DNA from 2 places in the Cryobacterium sp. M23 genome. Region 2 is predicted to be linked to the other one. Evidence: predicted binding sites of a transcription regulator. Region 2 holds the regulator's gene; the other holds the start of a gene.
The links. The regulator HspR, encoded in region 2, represses chaperone genes until heat shock. The targets are predictions, from matches to a motif close to AAGTTGAGTCNNNNNGACTCAACTT.

Region 1 (7,587 bases), on a different contig from region 2:
TCACGTGCTTGATCCGGGTGTAGTCCTCGACGCCGTACATCGACAGGTCTTTGCCGTATCCGGACTGCTTGAAACCGCCGTGTGGCATCTCGGCGGTCAGCAGGAGGTGGGTGTTGATCCACACCGCGCCGAAGTCGAGGTCGCGGGAGACCCGCATGGCCGTGGCGTGGTCGAGGGTCCACACGCTGGAGGCGAGCGCGTAGTTGACATCGTTCGCGAGCGTGACCGCGTGCTCCTCCGACTTGAAGGGCTGCACCGTGATCACCGGGCCGAACGTTTCCTCCTGCACGATCGCATCCGTTTGGCGCACCTGCGTGACGACTGTGGGCTCGAAAAAGAAGCCCTCGGTGCCGACCTGGTGTCCGCCGGTGGCAATGACAGCGTGGTCGGGCAGGGCCGCGACCTTGCGCAAGACGTCGCCGAAATGGTTGACGTTGTTGAGCGGCCCGAAGTAGTTGTCGGCGTCGTCGGCCGACCCGGTAGTGCGGCTGCGGGCCTCGGCGACGAGTGCGTCGACGAACTCGTCATGGATGGACTCGTGCACGAGCACTCGCGTGATGGCCGTGCAGTCCTGCCCGGCGTTATAGAAGGAGAAGTCGGCGATGGCGGCGGCGGTCACGCTGACGTCGACGCCGGCGAAGACCAGGGCCGGCGCCTTGCCGCCGAGCTCGAGATGTGCCCGCTTGAGCGTCTTCGCGGCGCCGGCGGCGACGGCCATACCGGCCCGCACGCTGCCAGTGATCGAGACCAGGCCGGGTACCGGATGCTCGACGATCGCGGCCCCGGTGCCGCCGTTGCCGAGCACGATGTTCATCACGCCGTCGGGGAGGATGCCCTGGCTGATCCGGGCGAGTTCGAGGGTCGACTCCGGGGTGGTGTCGCTGGGCTTGAGCACGAGGGTGTTGCCGGCCGCCAGCGCGGGGCCGATCTTCCAGATGGCCATCAGGAAGGGGAAGTTCCACGGGGTGACCTGCCCGACCACGCCGATCGGTTCGCGGCGTACCCAGGAAGTCATGCCGGGCAGATATTCACCGGCGGACTTGCCCTCGAGCAGTCGGGCGGCACCGGCGAAGAAGCGGAGCTGATCGGCGCCGGCCGCGACCTCGTCAACGGCGATCGTGGCGCGAGGCTGGCCCGTGTTGCGGTGCTGGGCCTCCACGATGGCGTCGCTCTCGGCGTCGATCGCGTCGGCGAGGCGAAGCAGCGCGCGCTGCCGCTCGGCGGGAGTGGTGCGGCCCCAGGTGCCGAAGGCGGTCTTCGCGGCGGTCATCGCGTCGTCGACGTCGGCCGCGGTGGAGATCGGGGCCCGGGCAACCCGGCGTCCCGTTGTGGGATCGACGATGTCGAGCAGCTCGGTGCCGGAGGGAGTGACAAAGTGGCCGTTGATGAAGTTTTTAAGGGTGGGGGTGGCCACGGGTCTGATCCTCTGCGCTGAGTGTAGAAACGGGTCTTTTGTTCGGTAAGTATGGCATCCGACGGAGGAATTCGGATACCCGGACGAAAACTGGGTCGTGATGGGGCCGCCGCCGTAGCACCGCCGAGTTGTCTCCGGACCGCTGGCGCGTTTTCTCGATGTCCCCTAAACTTGAGTCCAACAGGCTCAGCTTTTTGCCGACCTGCGGCGCGAGCGGCCGGCCCGAGAGAGGATCTTCCGATGCAAGCAGGTCAGCAACCGCCCCAGGAAGAAGCGAAGACGGCGTTGGAGCAGTACGGCGTCAACCTCACCGAGATCGCCCGGACCGGCAAGCTTGACCCGGTGATCGGGCGGGACGCGGAGATTCGGCGGGTCAGTCAGGTGCTCACCCGCCGCACCAAGAACAACCCGGTGCTGATCGGTGAACCCGGCGTGGGCAAGACCGCCGTTGTGGAGGGACTGGCCCAGCGCATCGTGGCCGGCGATGTGGCCGACTCCCTCAAGGGCAAGCAGCTGGTCTCCCTCGACCTGGCGGCCCTGGTGGCGGGGGCCAAGTACCGCGGCGAGTTCGAGGAGCGGCTCAAGGCCGTGCTCAAGGAAATCAACGACGCGCAGGGGCAGATCATTACCTTCGTCGACGAGCTGCACACCCTGATGGGTGCCGGCGGCGGCGAAGGGTCCGTGGCGGCCTCCAACATGCTCAAGCCCATGCTCGCCCGCGGCGAGTTGCGCCTGATCGGTGCGACCACTCTCAACGAGTACCGCGAATTCATCGAGAAGGATGCCGCCCTCGAGCGCCGGTTCCAACCGGTGCTGGTCGACGAGCCCAGTGCGGAAGACACCGTGGCCATCCTGCGCGGGCTCAAGGAGCGCTACGAGGCCCACCATAAGGTGTCGATCGCGGACTCGGCGCTGGTGGCCGCGGCCTCCCTCTCCAACCGGTACATCACCGCCCGCCAGCTGCCGGACAAGGCCATCGACCTGATCGACGAGGCGGCCAGCCGGCTGCGGATGGAGATCGACTCCGCTCCCGTGGAAATCGACGAACTGCGTCGCAGGGTGCAGAGGCTGGAGTTGGAAGAGCTCGCGCTGAAAAAAGAGAAGGACGACGCCTCTAAGGCTCGCCTGGGGAAGTTGCGTGCTGACCTTGCCGAATACACGGTGGCCCTTGCTGAACTGCAGGACCGCTGGGACAAGGAGCGTTCCTCGCTCAACCGGATCGGCGATCTGAGGAAGCGCTTGGTGAGCACCCGCAGCCAGGCCGAGGTGGCCGAGCGCGAGGGCAACCTGGAGAAGGCTTCTAGGCTGCTGTACGGCGACATCCCGGTGATCGAACGGGAACTCGCCGAAGCGGAGCAGACCGAGCAGGATGGGCCGCGGATGGTCGGTGACCAGGTCACCGCGGAGGACATCGCCGCCGTGGTCGCGATGTGGACCGGCATTCCGGTAGGGCGGCTGCTGCAGGGCGAGACGGAGAAGCTGCTGAACCTCGAGGGTGAGCTCGGGCACCGCCTGGTCGGGCAGAAGCAGGCCGTGCGCGCGGTCGCCGACGCCGTGCGCCGCAGCCGGGCCGGCATCTCCGACCCGGACCGGCCGACCGGTTCGTTCCTCTTCCTCGGGCCGACCGGCGTGGGCAAGACGGAGCTGGCGAAGGCGCTCGCCGAGTTCCTCTTCGACGACGAAAAGGCGATGGTGCGCATCGACATGAGCGAGTACGGGGAAAAGTTTTCCGTGTCCCGTCTGGTCGGGGCACCTCCCGGCTATATCGGCTACGAGCAGGGCGGGCAGCTGACCGAGGCCGTGCGCCGCCGCCCGTATTCGGTGATTTTGTTCGACGAGGTTGAGAAGGCTCATCCGGAGGTCTTCGATGTCTTGCTGCAGGTGCTCGACGACGGCCGGCTCACGGATGGCCAGGGCCGCACCGTGGACTTCCGCAACACGATCCTGGTGCTGACCTCGAACCTCGGGTCGGCGTTCCTGATCGACCCGGTGCTCAGCCGGGACGAGAAGGAGGCGGCCGTGCAGGCACTCGTGCGCAAGACGTTCAAGCCCGAGTTCGTCAACCGTCTCGACGACATCGTCGTGTTCGAATCGCTGTCGATGGCGGAGCTCGGCCAGATCGTCGGGCTGCTCGTCGACCGGCTGGAGAAGCGGCTGATCGAGCGGCGGCTCGAGCTGGGCGTGACCCCGGATGCCCGCACGTGGCTGGCGGAACGCGGCTACGACCCGATCTACGGTGCGCGCCCGCTGAGGCGGCTGATGCAGACCGAGATCGACGACAGGTTGGCGACCGCGATCCTGTCGGGCGCCGTGCGGGACGGCGAGACGGTGCGGGTGGATCTGGCGCCGGACGGGGAATCGCTCAGCGTCGCATCCGCCCCGGTGCTGGTCGTGGACCCGGCCGACCTCGACGACGACGCGCTGCTGTAGCTCTGTCCGTCGCCGGATTTCGCGTCCAGCGGAATTCGGCGGGAATACGACGGAACGGGCCCCTGCCCCGGTGACGGTCAGGGGGCTGGCATAGGGTCGAAGCATGCGTGCAACAGTGATTTACGGGGAACGGGACATCCGCCTCGAAAAAGTATCCGATCCGATTCTCTCCACCGGCGGTGACGCCATCGTGCGCGTCGTCGCAGCCTGCGTCTGCGGCTCAGATCTCTGGCCCTACCGCGGCATCCAGCCCACCGAGGAGCCGAAACGAATCGGCCACGAGTTCGTCGGTATCGTCGAGGAAATCGGCGCCGACGTCAGCCGGGTCAAGGTCGGCGACTTCGTCATCGCGCCGTTCTACGACTGCGATAACACCTGCATCAACTGCCAGAACGGCACCAGCGCCTCCTGCCTGAACGGCGGCTGGTGGGGCTCGGACGACCAGCTCGGCGGCTTCGCCGACGGCGCCCAGGGCGAGAAAGTGCGCGTGCCGCACGCCGACGGGTCGCTCGTTGCGACGCCGACCCTGCCCACCGACGCCCAGGTTCCCGGTCTCCTGACCCTCGCCGACGTCATGGGCACCGGCCACCACGCCGCGGTCTCCGCCGGTGTGACCGCGGGCAGCACGGTCGTCGTCGTCGGCGACGGCGCGGTCGGCCTCTGCGCCATCATCGCGGCCAAGCGGCTCGGGGCCTCCCGGATCGTGGCCATGTCGCGTCACCCCGAACGGCAGCTCGTGGCCCGCGAGTTCGGCGCGACCGAGATCGTCGAGGAGCGCGGCGAGGCCGGCGTGGCCCGCATCCGTGAGCTGTTCGACGGCATCGGCGCGGACTGCGTGCTCGAGTGCGTCGGCACCAAGGAGTCGATGGAGCAGGCCATCGCGTCGGCCCGTCCCGGCGGAATGGTCGGCTACGTGGGCGTGCCCACCGGCGGACCGATCGAGGTTCGCCCGCTGTTCGGGCGGAACGTGGGCCTGAACGGCGGCGTCGCATCCGTGCGCGGCTACGTCGAAGAGTTGCTGCCGGAAGTGCTCTCGGGTGCTATCAACCCCGGCCGCGTGTTCGACCTGCAGCTGCCGCTGGCCGAGGTCGCCGAGGCCTACGCCGCCATGGACGAGCGCCGCGCCATCAAGGTGATGCTGCTCCCGTAGGCACGGAGATCACATGTGTCGGGACGGGAATCTCGACGGGCTCGATCACCGCGACTGGCAGGATCACCGCGACGGGCAGGATCACCGCGGCCGGCTTCGGCGCTTCCAGCAGTAGTCGACGGGCCGTGAGGCCGATGACGGCACTGTAGGTGGGGTAGGCAAAGCGCACCCGGGCCAGAGTGGCGACGTCGACGCCGGCGGCCATCGCCGTCGTCACGGATTGGATCACTTCGACCGCGTTCTCCCCGGTGGCATGGGCGCCGAGGATCAGCTCCCGCCGCCGGTCGGCGATCAGCTTGAGGAAGCCGGGTTCCCGGCCGTCGATCACAGCGCGGTCGAGTTCGGCGTAGGGCACTGTCGCGACGACGCAGTGCGGGTCGCGAGCCCTGGCCTCCTCCTCGGTGAAGCCCACGCCCGCGTAGTCGGGGTCGGTGAAACCGCCGGCCGGGAGCAGGTGGTGCGGCGTTCTGCGATTGGCGCCCAGCACCGCGTTCTCGGCCGCGGCCTCGCCCTCGAATTGGGCCGCCTGTACGAGCATGTCCCGGCCGTTCGCGTCGCCGACCGCGAAAATATGGGGCACGACACTGCGGAAGTACTGGTCCACCGGGATGGCGGAACGTTCGATAGTGATGCCAGCCCGGTCGAGCCCGAGGTCGTCGACATCCGCCGGCCAACCGGTGGACATAATGACGGCGTCGAAGGCGGAAGACTGTTCCGTTCCTTTTTCGCGCCAGGACAGGGTGAGGGTTCCGTCGGCGTCCTGCTCGATCGCCGTCACCGCTTCAATGCCCGTGTGCACGGCCACGCCCTGCTCGCGGAACGCCGCCGAGACCGTGGCGGAGATGTCGGAATCCGACGCCATCAGGATGCGCGGTGCCACATCGAGCACGGTCACGTCGGAGCCGAAGGAGCTGAACACCGTGACCAATTGGGCGCCGGTGTTTCCGGCGCCGATCACGGCCACCCGTCGGGGCAGCGACGGCAGCTTCAGAATGTCTTCCGGGACCGTCGCCAAGTGCGCCCCCGGCACGGCGAGTCGCCGAGAATGCCCGCCGACGCAGACCAGGAACGTGGCGGCGGTGAGGATGCGGCCGGTGTCCAGGACCACGGAATGCGGGTCGATGAATCGCGCCCGACCTTCCAGAACCAGTTCGACTCCGGCGGCCGCGAACCTCTCGGCCTCGCTCTTGATCGAGCGCACCTTGTTCACTCGCGACTGCACCCGGTCTCCCATGGTGGCCCAGTCGATGCCGGGGTCGTTGACTACGATTCCGTAGGTATCTGCCGCGCGCACCTCGCGCATCAAGCGCGCCGCTTTGGCGAGCACCCTCGTCGGCACGCACCCCGTGTTCACGCAGGTCCCGCCGAGCTGGTCGGCCTCCGCCACGGCGACCCGGGCTCCCAATTCGGCGGCACGGAGCGCCGCGGCCGTTCCCGCCGGCCCCGCGCCGATGACGACGACATCAAAGTGATTAGGGGTGTGTTCGGTCATCGTGGTCTCCACCGGTGTTCACTGCTGGGAGCAGCCGGGCGCGTTGCCGGGAAAAATAGTCGAGTTCTGTTTTTACCTGACGGGGCTGTGGAGTTACTGTGTCGGGGCGGGCTCTTGCTGCTGGTTGTTGACCAGTCGTTGACCAGTCGTTGACCAGGAGAAGCTCGATGAGAGGCTTGCGGGTGCGCGGGGCGGACTCGCGTTCGAGCAGCTCGGGGGAGAGCAGGGAGACGTCGCCGAGCACGCCGAGGGCGGTGATGGAGACGGTGGTCTGGTCCTCGGCGAGCCCGAAGGCCAGGGCGAGGGCGGTGCCGTCGAAGCCGCCGAGCTGGTGGGTGTGCAGTCCCTCGTGCCAAGCTTGGATCGTCAGATGGGCGACGGCCTGACCCAGGTCGTAGCGGGCCCACGGGTTCTCGCGGGTCACGTCGATCGGCAGGGTGGCGACGTTGACGATCAGCACGGAGGCGGCATCCGCCCACGCCTTGTTGAAGCCCATCAGCGTCTCATGGATCTTCGCGAAGCTGTCCGAGCCTCGGCGGGCGACGATGAAGCGGGCCGGCTGCATATTGCTGGCCGAGGGAGCCCAACGGGCGGCCTCGAGCACGGTGGTCAGAGTGGCTTCGTCGACGAGGGCCGTCGGGTAGAAGCCGCGGGGGCTCCAGCGCCCGGCGAGCACGGGGAGGAGGGGCGACGCCGTGTGGGCGGCGCGGCTGAGGGTGTTGGTGATGAAGTTCATAGGCCCATCTTTCGCCGGAGTCTGGCTGGGATGGCGGGGCAACGCTGACCCATCCACTCCAACGCGGGCGGCGGCACACTATTCCGCTACGACCAGCCGCTGCGGTATACGCATCGCCGAAGCATCTCACGAGCGGGTAAGCGTCGGAATGCGGCGTCGAAACCGACGCTCTACCCGCTCTCGCGGCTACTCCTTGATCAAGCCGGCTCGCACCTCGCGGCGCAGCACCTTGCCGATCAGCGACCGGGGCAGCTCGTCGACCTCCACGACGGTGCGGGGCACCTTGTAGGCGGAGAGCCGGGTGCGGCAATACGTGCGGATGGCGTCGACGTCGAGGGTGGCCCCCGCCGCCAACACGACGGCGG
Region 2 (7,587 bases):
GTCCCTGTCAAATAACGGAAAGCAGTCGATTTCGAGTGCACCAGAGCGACTCGAAATAATCTACATACGCGACTTGACGACCAGCCGAAGAAAGATATTATCTTGGTTTGAACTCGAACGCTCCCTAGGCGGGAGGATATTCGAGAAAAAACTAAAATCTTCGTCCCACTTGAGGCCGGGAAGCTCTGCGGCTTTCCGCACCTGTGGGGTGACTAGAGAGACATTACGGTGAATTCTGGGGGTGCGCAACTCCCTCCCGCATCCCGGGCGTGTCGGCTCCGGCGCCCTGGCGCAAGCCCCCAGGTGCGGGCCTCACGGCGGTCCGGCGCGTCTCAGCGTCCGGTCGAGACCGTGACGGTGAACTTGGCGTTCCGACCGACCTGGTGTGTCGGGCCGACCAATCGCGTCAGCGCGGGGCGATAACCGAGGTGGGTGTTCCACACACTCCACAGTTCACCACCGGGCTGCAACACTCGTCCGGCATCATCGAACAGTTTCAGGGCTATGCCGGCATGGACCGACGAGCCGATGTGAAAGGGCGGGTTCAGCACAATCAGTTCGGCCGAGGCATCCGGTTGGCTCTGGAGCGCGTCATCCCGCACGACCGTGACCCGGTCGGCGAGCGCATTGGCCACCATGGTGGCCCGCGCGGAGGCGACGGCCGCGGCCGACTGGTCGGTGGCGGTCACCCGCAGGGCGGGACGGCGTCGGGCGAGGGTGGCGGCGAGCACCCCGGTGCCGCAGCCGAGGTCGATGGCGCTCCGAGCATCCGTTTTCATGCGATCAAGGAACTCAAGCAGGTAGCGCGTCCCGATATCGACGGTCGCGCCGGCAAACGCAGCCCCGTGGGCGCAGATCGTGAGTCCCAGGTCAGCGTGCTCCACACAATTCGGCCAGGTGGACATCGTCGGCTGAGTTGCGGAGACAATCGAGGCCGCTGCCCTGAGTACCCGCGACTTCTGCCGGGCCGACGAGACCTGCAGCTCGCCGAAGTGCCGGCGGAGCACCGCGTTCATGGTCGGCGTCATGTGCTTGATGCGTCCGCCGGCGATCACCACCACATCCGGTGCCGCGAAACGACGGATGGCGTCGGCGAACTCATCGAGCGCCGCCAGACTGCGCGGCAGCTGGATCAGTACCACCCGCGCGTTCGCCAGCAGTTCTTCGCCCAGGATGAAAGAGCGGTAGGAATCGACGAGTCCGGCGTCGGCCGCATTCAGGGCGAGGGCCAACTCCCCGGAGAGGACATCCTGGTGCACCCGGATTCCCCGGGCCCCGGCCAGTGCGGCCGCGCCCAGGGTGAGGGCGCCATAGCGGTCCTCGATCACCACGACCTCGCCGGATCCTGCCTCGGCCAGCACGCCCGCCGCCTCGTCGAGGATCAGGCGGTCGCTCGCATCCACGGCGAAGAGATTGTCCGCTTCCACGTCGGGGAAACGCCGCAGGCGGTCAAAGGAAAAATCAGGCATTGCCTCAGGCTAGCCCGCAGGTGCGGCTACTTCTCGTCGCCGATCGGGCGGGAACCCAGGGGGCGCCAGATCACGATCTGGTTGGACCGGCGCGTGCGCGTACCGGCCCGCATCGAGATGACCTCACCGGCCGAGCCGGCCGCGAAGACGCGGCGGCCCGGACGGTTGAGCAGTTCATCGGCCAGCGCAGACTCCAATTCGCGCAGCCGCGATTCGAGCGTGCGCACGTGGTCCTCGAGGTCAATGATGCGACGGATGCCTTCCAGGCTCACACCCTCGGCACCGAGCTCCGCGATCTCGCGGAGCTTGGCCACATCCCGCATCGAGTACCGGCGAGACCGACCGGGGGTGCGGTCGGGACTCACCAGTCCCAGGCGATCGTATTGGCGCAGCGTTTGCGGGTGCATGCCCGCAAGCTCGGCGGCCATCGAGATTACGAAAACCCGGGTGTTCTCGTCCACCGTCAGTCTCTCGCCTTCGCGAGGAGTTCGTCGCGCGGATTCTCCTTCGGCAGTGCTTCCGCGAAGGCCGCGAGTTTTTCCTCGGCGTCCTTCGACAGATGAGACGGAACGGCAACCTGAACCTCCGCCAGCAGGTCCCCGGTGCCCTTGGGCGTCACGACGCCACGCCCCTTGACGCGCAGCACGCGCCCGCTCGGGGTGCCCGGGGCGATGCGCAGTTTGACCGGCGCTCCGCCCAACGTCGGCACCTCGATAGTGGCGCCGAGCGCGGCCTCGACGAACGTGACCGGCACGGAGACCCGCAGGTTCAGCCCGTCGCGTTCGAAGACCGGGTGCTTGCGCACGTTCACCGTGAGTACGATGTCGCCGGACTCGCCGCCGTCGGGGCTGTGCTGCCCCTGGCCGCGGAGCTTGATCTTCTGCCCGTCGGCCACCCCGGCCGGGATCTTCACCTTGATGGCGCGGCCATCCTGCGTTTGCAGGGTGATCTGGTCACCGTGCGTGGCCGTGATGAAGTCGACCGTTGTCGACGCGATCACGTCGCGGCCGCGAGTCGGCCCGCCGTAGCCGCGGAACCCGCCGCTCGAGGTGCCGAAACCGCCGCCACCCTGACCGCGGCCGAACATGCCGCCGAGGAGGTCGTCGAAACCGCCCCGCTCATAGGAGTAGCCGGGCTGTTGTTGCCGCGCGCCCCCACCGAACATGCCTCCGAAGACATCGTCGAAGCCTCCGGCCTGCCCGCCACCGGGGCGTGGGGCGGTGAAGCGGGCCCCACCGCCCATCGCGCGCACAGCATCGTATTCCTTGCGTTGGGCAGGGTCACCGATCACCGAGTGTGCCTCGCTGATCTCCTTGAACGTCGCCTCGGCCGCAGGGTTGCCCGGATTGGAGTCCGGGTGGTACTTGCGGGCGAGCTTGCGATAGGCCTTCTTCAGCTCGGCCGGGGTGACGTCCTTTGACACACCCAGGACCTTGTAAAAGTCCTTATCGAACCAGTCCTGGCTAGCCATCGCTCGGTACCTGCACGACGACCTTGGCCACGCGCAGGAGCGACGAGCCGAGGAAGTAGCCGGTCTCGATCACGTCACCGACGGTCTCCGACTCGATGCCCGCGGTGGGCAGCTGGAAGATCGCCTCGTGGATGGTCGGATCGAACGGTTCGCCGACCGTGCCAAAGGACTTCACGCCCAGGCGCTCGACGCTCCCCCGCAGTTTTGCGGCGATCGTGCTGAACGCCGAGTCTTCGACCAGGTCGCCGTGCTTCTCAGCGCGGTCGAGATCGTCGAGCACGGGAATCAGGCCCTTGACGACATCCACGGTGACGCGCTCACGCTCGACCTCGCGGTTGGCCTCGGTGCGGCGACGGTAGTTGGCGTACTCCGCGGTGACCCGCTTGAGGTCGGCCAGGTGCTCGCTCGTGGGCTCATCGACTTCCCGCGTGGCGGCATCCAGGATGTCTTGGACCGTCAACTCGTCCTCTTCGATACCCTCGGCGGACACCTCGTCGATGTCCTCGACACTCACACCTTCGGCTTCCGCCTCGGCGTCGGCCCCGGGGGCACCCTCAGTGGATGCCCCCTCGTCAAACGGCTCGTCGCCAGGACGCTTGTTGTCGTCTGCCATTACTTCTTGACCTCGTCTTCGTCGTCGACGACCTCGGCGTCAACCACGTCTTCGTCCGAGCCGGCCGCGTCGGCGGTCGGCTCGGAGTCGGTTGGGGCACCGGCCGCGGCATCCGCCTGGCTGGTCTTGTAGATGGCCTCGCCGAGCTTGCCCTGGCTCTCGTTGAGCTTGTCGAAGGCCGTCTTCACGGCCGCATCGTCGTCGCCGACGAGAGCGGCCTTGAGGGCGTCGACGTCGGCCTGAACCTCGGACTTCACGTCCTCGGGCAGCTTCTCGTCGTTCTCCTTGATCAGCTTCTCGATCGAGTAAGCGAGCTGCTCCGCCGTGTTGCGGGTCTCGGCTGCCTCGCGACGGCGCTTGTCCTCGGCGGCGTGCTCTTCGCCCTCGCGCACCATGCGCTCGATGTCTTCCTTCGCGAGCGAGGATCCGCCCGTGATGGTCATCGACTGTTCCTTGCCGGTGCCCTTGTCTTTGGCAGACACGTGCACGATGCCGTTGGCGTCGAGATCGAAGGTAACCTCAACCTGCGGGATGCCGCGCGGGGCCGGCGCGATGCCGGTCAGCTCGAACGTGCCGAGGTTCTTGTTGTCGCGGGTGAACTCGCGCTCGCCTTGGAAGACCTGGATCGCGACGGACGGCTGGTTGTCGTCGGCTGTGGTGAAGGTCTCGCTGCGCTTGGTCGGGATGGCCGTGTTGCGCTCGATCAGGCGCGTCATGATGCCGCCCTTGGTCTCGATGCCGAGGCTCAGCGGGGTGACGTCGATGAGCAGAACATCTTTGCGCTCACCCTTCAGCACGCCGGCCTGCAGTGCGGCGCCAACGGCGACGACCTCGTCCGGATTGACGCCCTTGTTCGGGTCCTTGCCACCGGTCTCGGCCTTGACGAGCTCGTACACGGCGGGCATGCGGGTGGAGCCACCGACGAGAACGACGTGGGCGATATCTTCCACCTTGACCCCGGCTTCACGGATGACGTCCTGGAACGGCTTCTTCGTGCGGTCGAGCAGGTCTTCGGTCATCTTCTCGAACTGGGCGCGAGTAAGCGTCTCGTCGAGGTTGGCCGGGCCATTCTCGGTCAGGGAGAGGTACGGCAGCTGGATGCTCGTCGACATGCTGCTCGAGAGTTCCTTCTTGGCCTGCTCGGCGGCTTCCTTGAGGCGCTGCTTGGCGATCTTGTCCTTGGAGACGTCGACGCCGGTGGTTTCCTTGAACTTCTTGATCAGGTGATCGACGATGCGCTGATCCCAGTCGTCGCCGCCGAGGCGGTTGTCACCGGCAGTCGACCGCACCTGAATGGTGGAGAAGTCGTCGTCCTTGCCTACCTCGAGGAGGGAGACGTCGAAGGTTCCGCCGCCGAGGTCGAAGACCAGGATGAGCTCGTCTTCCTTGCCACGGTCGAGGCCGTAGGCAAGTGCGGCCGCGGTCGGCTCGTTGATGATACGCAGCACGTTAAGGCCGGAGATCTCGCCGGCCTCCTTGGTGGCCTGGCGCTCGGCATCGTTGAAGTACGCGGGAACGGTGATGACGGCATCCGTCACCTTGTCGCCCAGGTACGCCTCGGCATCGCGCTTGAGCTTGGCCAGGATGCGGGCCGAAACTTCTTGCGGGGTGAACTTCTTGTCGTCGATGGCGACATTCCAGTCGGTGCCCATGTGGCGCTTGACCGACGCGATGGTGCGGTCGACGTTGGTGACGGCCTGGCGCTTGGCGGTCTCGCCGACCAGCACCTCGCCGTCTTTGGTGAAGGCGACGACGGACGGTGTGGTCCGGAAGCCTTCGGCGTTTGCGATGACGGTGGGTTCTCCACCTTCGAGGACGGCCACCACAGAGTTGGTGGTTCCGAGGTCGATGCCTACTGCACGGGCCATGTGTGCGTTCTCCTTTAAAGTATGTTCTCAGCTCGATTTCACAGAGTTGAGTGGTGCTGGCTCAAGTGTGCCAGTGTCCCAAATCTAAAGTCAAGCCACGCACCTGAGAGTTGAGCGTGAACGACTCAACTTTGAGATTTCGTGCAATCGATGGTCTCCGGCCCCCCGCATCCACTAGCCTCAGCGCATGACCGGGATCGCGGAGCAGGGCAGCACGGATGCCCGGGAGCTGCCAGACAAAACGAGCAGACGCCGCGTAGTGGCCTGGAGCTTCTGGGACTGGGGCTCTGCCGCGTTTAATGCGGTGGTCACCACCTTCGTCTTCACCGTCTACATCACGGGCAGCTCGTTCGGCGACAAAGACGTCATTTCCGCCCAGCTCGGCTGGGCCCTCGCTATCGCCGGCTTGCTGGTAGCCGTGCTGGCCCCGATCACCGGACAGCGCTCGGACACCTCCGGGCGGCGCAAGCTGTGGCTCGGCGTCAACACGTTCATCGTGGTGGGCCTCACCGCGGCGATGTTCTTCGTGGAGGCGTCACCGAGCTTCCTGCTGCTCGGCCTCGTTCTGGTGGCCGCCGGCAACGTCTTCTTCGAGTTCGCCAGCGTCAACTACAACGCCATGCTGTCCCAGGTCTCGACCGCGCGCACCATCGGCAGGGTCAGCGGTTTCGGTTGGGGCATGGGCTACATCGGCGGCATCGTGCTGCTGCTCATCGTGTACTTCGGTTTCATCAGCCCCGACGTGGGTCTGTTCGGGGTAACCAGCGAGAACGGCCTCTCGGTGCGGGTCACGATGCTCATCGCGGCCGCCTGGTTCGGCCTGTTCGCCCTGCCGGTGCTGTTCTCGGTTCCCGAATACCGTTCTCCCGCCGCGGTGCGCCGGCCCCGGGTGAGCTTCCTCCGTTCTTACATCGTGCTCGGGCAAGACATCATCCGGCTCTGGAAGACCAGCCGCCAGACGGTGTACTTCCTGATCGCGAGCGCGATCTTCCGCGACGGCCTGGCCGGGGTTTTCACCTTCGGCGGGGTGCTCGCGGCATCCGTCTTCGGATTCTCACCCGGCGAGGTGATCATCTTCGCTATCGCCGCCAATGTCGTGGCGGGCGTGGCCACCATCATCGCCGGCGCGCTTGACGACCGGGTCGGCGCAAAGCCGATCATCGTGACCGCCCTGATCGGCCTGATCGTGTTCGGCAGCATCGTATTCCTGCTGCACGACGGCGGTCAGATCGTGTTCTGGACCGCCGGCCTCGCCTTGACGCTCTTCGTCGGGCCGGCCCAGTCGGCCAGCCGCACCTTCCTGGCACGCCTGATCCCGGCCGGCCGGGAGGGCGAGGTCTTCGGGCTCTACGCCACGACGGGCCGCGCGGTGAGCTTTCTGGCGCCGACCATGTTCGCCCTGATGGTGACGATCTTCGGCGAAACCTATTGGGGCATCCTCGGACTCATGTTGGTTTTGCTCGTGGGGCTGCTTCTCCTGCTGCCGGTGAAGGCCCGCCAGGACCAGATCGGCTAACGGATGCGGGTGGCCTCGTTGTGCTCGACCAGCACCCAGGTGGAACCTTCGTCGTTGGAGACCCAGCCCTCCCAGGCGTAGGCGTCAGGTGTGATCGAGACGAAGTTCCAGCGGATCGGGCGGCCGTCGGTGCCCGTGCCGTCCTGGCGCAGGCCGTTGCGGTGGGGGGTCGCCACGAGGTGGCAGTACTCGCCGGATGCCGGGGCGAAATAGCTGACCCGCCACACGCCGGCGTAGGAATCATAGACTCGCACGGCCGTGGCGACGGTCTCGAAGCCGGTCGGGTGCGAGTCGCTCACGACGACCTCGACGTCTTGCACCGCACGCCCGTCGAGCACGAAGTCGACGATCCAGGTGAATTCGCGCCCGGTCCATTCGCCGGTCGTCTCGTCGAGGCGGGACCCGGTGGCGGCCCAGGCGCCGACCAGCTGGCCGAAGCGGCGCATCCGCCCCGGGTAGTCGGGTGTCGGTCCCGGCGCGACGAGCGCCTCGGCAAAGCTGGGCACGGATGTGGTCATGGGCCGATTTTACCGGGCGCGTGTTGCATGCGTGTGAACCGGGCTACTCGGCTCCGGTGGTCGATCCCGTCGAGGCCTCCCGCACATCCGTGCAGTGGAAGTTCTGGAACGACCGCGACGCGGTCGGCCCGC

Region 1: CXY82_RS09515 (ATP-dependent Clp protease ATP-binding subunit) is a predicted target of HspR. The motif match lies at 1,583-1,607, and genes of this name have one in related genera.

Annotation. Positions count from the first base shown of each region.
Region 1 covers NZ_PJJV01000071.1:79,006-86,592, reverse strand. Annotated here, with positions in the region: gene CXY82_RS09520 (aminobutyraldehyde dehydrogenase) at 1-1,414, opposite strand, end outside; gene CXY82_RS09515 (ATP-dependent Clp protease ATP-binding subunit) at 1,655-3,844, shown strand; gene CXY82_RS09510 (zinc-dependent alcohol dehydrogenase family protein) at 3,948-4,994, shown strand; gene CXY82_RS09505 (NAD(P)/FAD-dependent oxidoreductase) at 4,972-6,486, opposite strand; gene CXY82_RS09500 (nitroreductase family protein) at 6,467-7,222, opposite strand; gene CXY82_RS09495 (long-chain-fatty-acid--CoA ligase) at 7,409-7,587, opposite strand, start outside.
Region 2 covers NZ_PJJV01000034.1:3,459-11,045, reverse strand. Annotated here, with positions in the region: gene CXY82_RS00755 (class I SAM-dependent methyltransferase) at 333-1,469, opposite strand; gene CXY82_RS00750 (heat shock protein transcriptional repressor HspR) at 1,496-1,930, opposite strand; gene CXY82_RS00745 (DnaJ C-terminal domain-containing protein) at 1,933-2,940, opposite strand; gene CXY82_RS00740 (nucleotide exchange factor GrpE) at 2,933-3,553, opposite strand; gene dnaK (molecular chaperone DnaK) at 3,553-5,421, opposite strand; gene CXY82_RS00730 (MFS transporter) at 5,609-6,937, shown strand; gene CXY82_RS00725 (hypothetical protein) at 6,934-7,455, opposite strand; gene dcd (dCTP deaminase) at 7,499-7,587, opposite strand, start outside.